3 regions of the Erwinia amylovora genome follow, and region 2 is predicted to be linked to each of the others. Evidence: predicted binding sites of a transcription regulator. Region 2 holds the regulator's gene; each other region holds the start of a gene.

Region 1 (3,282 bases), 1.7 Mb from region 2:
CAACGGCATGGCATTTTTTTGCGCGAAGTCTTCGAACTGCAACAGCACGTTTGGCCAGCGGCTCTTCACCGCGTGGATAAATTCATTGACGAAATTGTCGTACTCTTCGCCGGTGATGCGCGGGTGACGCCAGCCCATGTACAGTGGGTCGTTCAGCAGCTGCTGATTATTCGTACCGACATCAAGAACGACGGGCAGTGTATACGCCGGGCTGATGCCGCCACAGGCGGTGTAAAGGGACAGCTTGCCAATCGGGATGCCCATGCCGCCAATACCCTGGTCGCCGAGGCCGAGGATCCGCTCGCCGTCGGTAACGACGATCACCTTGACGTTTTGCTTGGTGGCATTCTGCAACATGTCTTCGATGTTGGCGCGATTCGGGTAAGAGATAAACAGACCGCGGGCGCGGCGGTAGATTTCGGAAAAGTGTTCACAGGCAGCGCCAACGGTCGGCGTGTAGATAATCGGCATCATCTCTTCCAGATGATTGTCCAGCAGGCGATAGAACAGGGTTTCGTTGGTGTCCTGGATATTGCGCAGATAGACGTGTTTATCGTTATTGTTTTTGAAGTCCTGGAATTGACGCCACGCGCGTTCTGCCTGCTCCTCGATGCTTTCTACCGTTTCCGGCAGCAGCCCGTTGAGATTAAAGTCATTACGTTCTTCAATCGAGAAAGCGCTGCCTTTATTCAACAGCGGAAATTCCAGCAGGATAGGGCCAGCGTAGGGGATGTACAGCGATCGTTTACTTTCGTATTCGAGTTCCATGTAATGCTTACTCTTTCAGGATCGGGATGGTGTGGCACCAATCCTAAAATAATTCATCTGAAAGTACAGCGTTTGTTAACAGCTGAAAACAAATGCGGTACTTTTTGCCGTCTTAAAGACCATTTTTTACACTTATCCCAATGGAATGGTGACGAAATCCTGGCACCCCAGCGCCGCCAGCAGTGCTGCGCTGGCGTTTTGCTGGCTCAGCTTTGCTCCTGGCGCTTCAGCCAGCACCGCACGCCTGATATCGTGCAGATCCTCTCCGGCCAGGTTGAGTAAATTCAACGCGCCTTGCAACGGCGGCAGGCTGGGGTTAAAGGCGGCATTTTCTGCATAGCGACCGGCAAAGATGGCTCCGGCGCGGGTTTGCAGCGCAACGCCGCTCCATGCCCCGGTGTAAGGCGCATGACTGCGGTTGGCGGCAGACAGCGCGGCCTGTTGCAGCGCATCGCCCCGGGGGGCGATGCCGTGGTCGACATCGTCCATCAGCAGGGTGGTAATGGCCAGATCGCGTGGTCCGAAGGAGTCCGGCAGATAGTGGCCAAGCGTGGCGGCGGCGCGGCCCGGTAGTTCGATCATCAGCCCGGATCCGCTGTTCAGTTCATTCATAAACTGGCGGCAGTGGCCGCACGGCGTGTAATTAACGGTGATGCCAGCCAGCGCGTTTTCCCCTCGCAGCCAGGCATGCGTGACCGCGCTCTGTTCGGCATGGACCGTTTGCTGCATGGTGGCGCCGACGAATTCCATATTGGCACCAAACCACAACGTGCCGCTTTCGCCCCGGGCTATAGCCCCCACGCTAAAGCCAGACAGCGGTGCAACGGCGCAGGCCGCCGCCAGCGGCAGCAGGGCAAAGGCCAGTTCGCTGTCGTTGAATTCACACTGTTTCTTCAGGGCAACGGCCTGTTCTGCGCTGATAAACCCGGCAAAGTCCGCAGCGGATAGCAGGGGTTTCAGCGCGTGCTGTAAGGGGAGGGGAAGCGTGGCAAATGCCGGCTGAAAACGTGGGTGCATAGTAAGCCTCTTGCGCTGAATGCAGCCCATATCAACGGGCCGGCAGCCAGTTATATGTGATCTAAATCGCTCTATCAATGCAATAAATGAAATGCATCACCAAAATGAGAGACTTATCGCAAGTTTTACCCGCAAAGCTTCAGCAGCAGCGGGAAAATAAACGGGGCCAGCAGCGAGGTGATAATGCCACACAACACCAACGCCAGCGAACTGAATGCCCCTTGCTGATAATCAACCTCGGCAGCGCGTGCGGTGCCCAGCGCGTGTGAAGCGCTGCCCATTGCCAGCCCGCATGCAAATTTGCTGCGTACCTGCAACAGATTGAGCAGCATATGGCCGAATACTGCGCCCAGTATGCCCGCTATCAGCACGCAGATGGCGCTGATGGCCGGAATACCGCCCAGCGTAGCGGAAACTGCCATCGCAATCGGTGTGGTCACCGATTTGGGTCACAGAGTGGCGGCGATTTGCGGTGTGGCCCCCAGCCATAATGCGATAGCGCCGCCGGAGATTATCGCCGTCAGGCTGCCAATAAAACAGATACTGAGAATTGACTTCCAGTGCATGCGGATCTGGTGCATTTGCTCGTACAGCGGCAGCGCCAGCGCCACCACTGCCGGTTGCAGAAGTTGGTTAAGCAACACGCTGCCTTGAAAATAGCGGGCATAGGGCATTTGTAGCAGCATTAACAGCAGAATGATCACCGTCATAGCAATCAATAACGGATTGCAGATGGCGATGTTGACTCTGGCCGCCAGCCTGCGTGCCGCCAGAAACACCAGCACGGTTAACGGCAGCGACCACCAGATGTCACTCATCCTTATCTCCCTGGCGTTGGTGATGGCGGCGCTCCATACGCTGCGCCACCAGAGCGGTGGTCACCAGTACCACCAGCGTGCCGACCGTGCAGGAGATGACAATCGGAGCGAACTGCGCGCTGATGATATCCATATGATCCATGATGCCCACGCTGATGGGGACGAACAGCAGCGCCATATAACGAATGAGCAGATGGCAGCCGGGTTTGACCCAGCTAAGCGGAAGGATGTTTGCGCTAAGCAGGATAAGAAGCAACAGCATGCCGAGAATACTGCCGGGGATAGCAAGGGGCAACAGCATGGCCACACCGCGACCGACATACAGACAGAGATAAATGATCAGCATGGCGCGCAGATATCGCCAGATAACGTGCAGCACGGAACGCATGTAAGCTCCTGAAACCGTCAGGGGCGGCGTAGTGGCTGCCGCCCCAATATCAGATAATAATTACTTAACCTGCTGTCCTGGCTGCGCGCCGCTGTCCGGACTGAGCAGGAAGATATCTTTTCCGCCAGGCCCTGCTGCCATCACCATCCCTTCAGACAGGCCAAAGCGCATCTTGCGTGGTGCCAGGTTGGCGACCATCACCGTCAGGCGGCCCACCAGCAGCGCCGGATCGGAGTAGGCAGCGCGAATGCCGGAGAAGACATTGCGTTTTTCGCCGCCGATATCCAGCGT
Region 2 (3,282 bases):
GCGAAGCAGTGATGGACTCCGTGGTGCGTTCAATGGAGGACTACATCAACTTTATTACTCCGCAGTTTTCACGCACCCATATCAACTTCCAGCGCGTCCCGACGGTGGACACCTCCAACCCGTTTGCCGCCCGTGGCATCCCCTCTCTGGATGAGAGTTTCGTGGTTGTCCACTTTCAGGGGCTGGAAGATATCGATTTCCCTTACCTGCTGTCCATGCTGCAGGGTTCGTTTATCTCACATATCAAAACCCTGGTGGTGCCGGGAGGAAAAATGGGGCTGGCGATGGAGCTGATCATGGGGCCGCTGGTTAAGCGGTTGATTGAAGGAAAGAAAATCGGCTGAAGTTCTTTCCTTTTACGGCTAAGAGGATGGGCGGGATCAGGTCAGTTCGATCACTTCATAACTGTGGCTCATCTCCACCCCCTTGCCCAGCATAATCGCCACCGAGCAGTATTTTTCCGCAGAGAGATCGACCGCACGCGCTACCGCGTTATCCGCCAGCGCTTTGCCGCTGACAACAAAATGCAGGTTAATGCGGGTGAAGATACGCGGTGCCTCTTCGCGGCGTTCTGAGGTCAGCTTCACTTCGCAGTCAGCCACGCTATGGCGGCCCTTTTGCAAAATTGACACCACGTCAATGGCGCTGCAGCCGCCGGCGGCCATCAGCACCATTTCCATTGGGCTTGGCGCTTTATCGCCCGAATTACCATCCATCAGCACCTGATGACCAGATGAGGATTCTCCCAAAAACGTCATCCCTTCGACCCACTTAACCCGTGCCTGCATAACAACATCCTCCAATTCATTTAGTTACAGCAGAGTACGCCGCCGTGATTAAAACGGCAACGCTCTCTTTTTCTGACTATGCTGAAGCGAGACAACAGAAGACAGCCATCCCAAGCTGTGCTACAAACGAGGCTGTAAATTTCACCGGCATCATGATGTTGGTGATAACGAAACGACAGCATACGGCCTGCCCCGGAGCGGCCCGTTCCTTCCCTGTCGGAACGCTTGACTATAACAAAGCCTGGCAGGGATTCAGCCCCCGTATATCCCAATCAATTTACGCGCGGCAGCAAGGGGATCGTGAAACTTGCTGCGGGGTAAACCGGATGTATTCAGGTACGACGACAACAGAGGATAACAGCGAATGGTTCTCGGCAAACCGCAAACAGACCCTACTCTCGAATGGTTCCTGTCCCATTGCCATATTCACAAATATCCATCCAAAAGCACGCTGATACATCAGGGTGAGAAGGCGGAAACCCTTTACTACATCGTCAAAGGTTCAGTAGCGGTATTGATCAAGGATGAGGAAGGCAAAGAGATGATCCTCTCTTATCTCAACCAGGGTGATTTTATCGGCGAGCTGGGCCTCTTCGAAGAGGGCCAGGAACGCAGTGCCTGGGTACGTGCCAAAGCAGCCTGTGAAGTAGCTGAAATCTCTTACAAAAAATTCCGGCAGCTGATCCAGGTCAACCCTGACATCCTGATGCGCCTGTCTTCGCAGATGGCGCGTCGCCTGCAGGTCACCTCGGAAAAAGTGGGTAATTTAGCTTTCCTTGATGTGACCGGACGCATTGCCCAGACGCTGCTGAATCTGGCAAAACAGCCCGATGCAATGACGCACCCGGACGGGATGCAGATCAAAATAACGCGTCAGGAGATCGGCCAGATTGTCGGCTGCTCGCGCGAGACGGTCGGTCGTATTCTGAAAATGCTGGAAGATCAAAACCTGATCTCCGCACACGGTAAAACCATCGTCGTTTACGGCACGCGTTAATCGCCCCTGAACCCACGGCGCGCCAGCCTCTGTCGCGCCTTTTTCTATCTGGTGCGGCGGATGTGGCGCAGAATCATTTATCAACCTGAAGTGAACTACGCGCTGCGGCAAACACTGGTGTTGTGTTTGCCGGTTGCACTGGGCTGGCTGCTGGGAGACTTACAGAAAGGTCTGCTGTTCTCACTGGTTCCCGCCTGCTGTAACAATGCCGGGCTGGATACGCCGCACAAACACTTCTTTGAACGCCTGATGCTGGGCGGAGGCCTGTTCGCCGGCAGCAGTTTTATTATCCAGTATGCCGGCGCTCAGGGGGTTCCGCTGCCGCTGATCCTGCTGCTGATGGCGATGTTGCTGGGGATCACCGGCGAGATCGGCCCGCTGCATGCCCGCCTGATGCCTGCCTCGCTGATTGCCGCCATATTCACCCTGAGCCTCGCTGGCAAAGTACCGATGTGGCAACCTCCGTTACTGTATATCCTTGGCACCATCTGGTACGGGGTATTTAACTGGTTCTGGTTCTGGCTGTGGAAAGAGCAGCCGATGCGCGAAACGCTTAGCCTGCTGTACCGCGAGCTGGCCGACTATTGCGAGGCAAAGTATCGCCATTTAAACCAGCTAAACGACCCCTCATCCGCTATGCCGCCGCTGTTTGCTCGCCAGCAAAAGGCCGTCGATCTTATCACTACCTGTTACCAGCAAATTCATATGCTGGCAGCCAATCGCAACCAGCATTACCAGCCTTTGACGCGCGCTTTCCAGGTGGCGCTTGACCTGCAGGAGCACATCGCCGTCAGTCTGCATCAGCCGGAAGACGTGCAAAAACTGGTGCGTCAGAGCCACGCCGAGGCGGTGATCCGCTGGAATGCGCAGCGCATCGCCGCACGTCTGCGCGAGCTGGCTGACGATATTTTGTATCACCGCTTCCCCAGACGTTTTGAGATGGAACTGCCGCTGGAAGCGCTGGAGAAGATCGTGCGTCAGCATCCGGATAATCCGGTGGGTAATTTTTGCTACTACCATTTCAGCCGTATTGCGCGCGTGCTGCGCACTCAACGCCCGCTTTATCGCCGCGATTTGATGGCTGACCGTCAGCGCCACCTGCCGCTGCTGCCGGCGCTGAAAAGCTACCTTTCGCTTAAGTCTACCGCCTTGCGCACCGCCGCACGCTATGCGGTGATGTTGACCTTCGCCAGTACGCTGGCGCTGTTTCTGGCTATGCCGAAGCCGTACTGGATACTGATGACCATGATGTTTGTCAGCCTGAACGGCTACAGTGCCACCCGGGTCCGCATCCAGCACCGTGCGCTTGGCACCCTGGCCGGGCTGGCGGTTGCCGCACTGGCCCTGCGCCTGCATGCTCCTGAGTCAATGACATTACTGGTGATGCTGGCCATCACCCTGGCCAGTTACCTGATTTTACGCAAGTTCTACGGTTGGGCGACGGTGGGCTTTACCGTAACGGCGGTGTATTCTCTCCAACTTTTGTCGCTAAACGGC
Region 3 (3,282 bases), 330 kb from region 2:
CGGGCGGCGTAAAGGAAGGATTTTTGTGCTCATCATTATACCCGCTCCGCGCTGTGATATTTACCTACTGCCGCTGCCATCAGGATCTCCTGCGAGGCCTGTTCGATCGGGAAGTCACCGCTCAGGCGACCTTCGTGCATCACCAGCACGCGATCGCTCATGCCCAGCACTTCCGGCATATCAGAAGAGACGAGAATGATGCTCAACCCTTCTTGCTTAAACTGGTTAATCAGCTGATAAATCTCTTTTTTCGCCCCGACATCAACGCCGCGCGTCGGTTCATCAAGGATCAGCACTTTTGGCCGCGTCATCAGCCCACGCGCAATCGCCACCTTTTGCTGATTACCGCCGGACAGCAGGCCAATCGCCTGGTCCATTGACGGGGTTTTCACCTTAAACAGGGTGATAAAATCCCCTACTGCCTGCTGCTCCTGCGCATGTTTCAGTCGCCCTGCGCCATAGCTGAAGTCGTTGAGCGCGGTCAGCGACATATTCTCTTTCACTGACATCCCCAGCACCAGGCCATCGTGCTTACGGTCTTCAGAGATATAAACGATGCCATTAGCCAGCCCCTCCTGCGGGGAGCGCGCCACCACTGCTTTCCCCTCCAGCGTTACCCGCCCCTTACTGCGAGGCAGCGCGCCGTACAGCACTTTCATCAGTTCGCTCCGCCCTGCGCCCATCAGGCCAGCCACCCCAAGTATTTCACCTTTGCGCAGCGAAAAGCTGACGTTTTCCACGCCTGGCCCACTGAGGTTTTCAACCTTCAGACGCACTTCACCCGGCGCTTTATTCAGGCGCGGATACTGCTCCTCCAGCCTGCGCCCGACCATCATTTCGATCAGTGAGTCTTCGTTCAGCGCCGTCACCTTATATTCGGCGATAAACTGCCCGTCGCGGAAAATCGTGACGTCATCGCAGATCTCAAATATCTCTTTCATACGATGGGAGATATAGACGATGCCGCAGCCGCGGGCTTTCAACTCGCCAATCACGCGGAACAGCGAGGCGGTTTCGGTATCGGTCAGCGCATCCGTGGGTTCGTCCATTACGATCACTTTTGACTCGTAACTCAGAACCTTAGCGATCTCTACCATCTGCCGATCGCCAATTGACAGCTCGCCCACCAGCCTGTGGCTGCGAAAGCGCAGATTCAGGCGTTGCAGCAGCGCATCCGCTGCGGCGTACATCTTCTTCCACTGAATACGGCCGAAACGGGTCACCGGTTCCCGGCTAAGGAAGATGTTCTCGGCAACGCTCAATGATGGGATCAGATTCAGTTCCTGATGGATGATGCCAATCCCCGCCTCCTGCGACGCTTTCGGGCCGTTAAAGGTGGTTTCCTGCCCCAGCCAGACAAACGATCCGGCATCACGCGGGTAGATGCCGGTCAGAACTTTCATCATGGTGGACTTGCCCGCGCCGTTTTCCCCCACCAGCGCCATCACCCGCCCGGGGTAAACCGACAGCGCAGCGCCCGACAGGGCCTTAACGCCGGGGAACGACTTGTCGATGCCCTTCAGTTGTAATAAAGGTTGCATAAGCGCCTCAGAAGGTCACGCCAGCGACCAGGATGACATTGGCATACGGCGTAATTTCTCCGCTGCGAATTGTTGCCTGACTGCATTGGGCTTGCTGTTTGAACTGTTCGTGACTGATATAGCGAATACTGATGGTGTTCCCCTGCTGCTGCTGCAATACGTCGAGTAAGGCCAGCAGTTCGCTATGGCGCTGCGGATTATGCTGCCGGATCTCCTGCGCCATAATGGCACTTTCGACCTGCATCTCGCTGGTGACCGCCTGAGCGACCTGAAGAAAGCTGGGAATACCCGGTGTTAATGCCAGATCGATACGCTGCGGCCCCTCAGGAATGGGTAAGCCGGCATCGCCAAGAACAATACTGTCGGTATGGCCGAGGCGGGCTATCACGGCAGAGATAGCCGAATGCAGTAAGATGCCTTTTTTCATTTTTCGCTCCACAGCGAAACGTTTCGCCAGCGGGCAGTGTAAGAAATAGCGGGGGGAAAACAATCTTCAGATGTTGGAAATGTGATCGCCATCGAAACGTTTTGCTGGCGCGCCGCTGGCTGTTTTTTCAGACTCAAAAGGCGCTATTGCCCTCCCCTCAAAGGGTGGGCGAATCCGATTTCTACACGTTTTGCTATATTGAAATGATCTGAATTTCCGTATTAACGGAGTGATTATTGAGGTTTTTTGTTTATATTTTTATGATAATACCCTATATGATATTCACACTTCAGGCATGATATCTCCCATCGTGGACTAATTATAAACATCAAATTAATGAATATTTATTCAGGATCCAGCAAACCATGTAATGAGTTATGCACCATGTTAAAATAATGTGTCAGATTATTGCAATGATACTCTGCAAGATTTTGCTGGACACGATAGTATGGTAAAAAAACCTTATAAAACAATAGTTATAAATTAATATCTTAAATTATAATCACCGAATGGCATTTTTTCAGGCTAAGCTGACCAAATAAAATATTATTCCAAAAACCTCATGAGTAAGCTATGTATTAAAAAATGAGGTCAACTCGAAAAAATAATTTATTTATTACAGCCTCACCAGATATCAATTGATCAGACAAAATAAATGGAGGTGGTTAAGAACGGGATTTTAACATCAGCATCGTCAAGAAGGTTAAATTATTATTTTTTTCTATTATCTCACAGGTACAAATAACTAAATGCCAATCAATATCGGTAGTTTTTCCCAGGGTATACAAGCGATTTGCTCACGGACAGTAGAACAACCAAAGAGTATGGCTCATCTGCTGTCCCGGTTAGTGTCCATGAATAACGATGCAAAGAATCGTTATTGGCGGCAAACAACGCATCGTGAACCTGCCCAATGCTTTGGAAGGAAAAGTGGAAAAGTGGCAGCTGAAAATCTGAAAGCTCAAAAGGCCCCGGACAACCAGGCTATCGGTAGAACCGCTGGGAGATACATAGGTCAATATGTTAATGGGCTAAGTTTTCATCAGTCTGATGAGGTGCTTCACCTGTTTAAAAAACAGTGAGTTGTCTCAGGTGCATATCGGCGTTCCGCACAACATGACCTCTTTTCGTGCATGATTTGCCAGCCTGCCTGGTTGGAAAATCATGGCGAGGACAGGCAATAACACCATCGCGTTAGCCGTACTGTTTCAAAGAACGCCTCAATTCACCTTGAGGCGTTTTTCCCTGTACGCCGTGTCAACATGGTCAGCCCAATTTCACGCGGCAAAGTTAAAGGATCTGACTCAGATGCAG

Evidence for each region. Region 2 encodes CRP, which controls carbon source genes, mostly activating them, when cyclic AMP is high. Its sites were predicted from a motif close to ATGTGANNNNNNTCACAT; they were not measured.
Region 1: the regulator CRP is predicted to act here: its motif matches at 1,840-1,857, upstream of cdd (cytidine deaminase).
Region 3: the regulator CRP is predicted to act here: its motif matches at 2,048-2,065, upstream of rbsD (D-ribose pyranase).

The regions. Positions count from the first base shown of each region.
Region 1 is NZ_CP066796.1:2,332,558-2,335,839, reverse strand. It holds gene JGC47_RS10835 (NAD-dependent malic enzyme) at 1-768, opposite strand, end outside; gene cdd (cytidine deaminase) at 901-1,785, opposite strand; partial or broken gene JGC47_RS10825 (CidB/LrgB family autolysis modulator) at 1,911-2,603, opposite strand; gene JGC47_RS10820 (CidA/LrgA family protein) at 2,596-2,991, opposite strand; partial or broken gene metG (methionine--tRNA ligase) at 3,052-3,282, opposite strand, start outside.
Region 2 is NZ_CP066796.1:261,907-265,188, reverse strand. It holds gene JGC47_RS01135 (phosphoribulokinase) at 1-344, shown strand, start outside; gene JGC47_RS01130 (OsmC family protein) at 381-788, opposite strand; gene crp (cAMP-activated global transcriptional regulator CRP) at 1,153-1,785, shown strand; gene JGC47_RS01120 (YccS/YhfK family putative transporter) at 1,846-3,282, shown strand, end outside.
Region 3 is NZ_CP066796.1:3,740,802-3,744,083, forward strand. It holds gene rbsC (ribose ABC transporter permease) at 1-33, opposite strand, end outside; gene rbsA (ribose ABC transporter ATP-binding protein RbsA) at 36-1,541, opposite strand; gene rbsD (D-ribose pyranase) at 1,549-1,968, opposite strand; gene alsS (acetolactate synthase AlsS) at 3,259-3,282, opposite strand, start outside.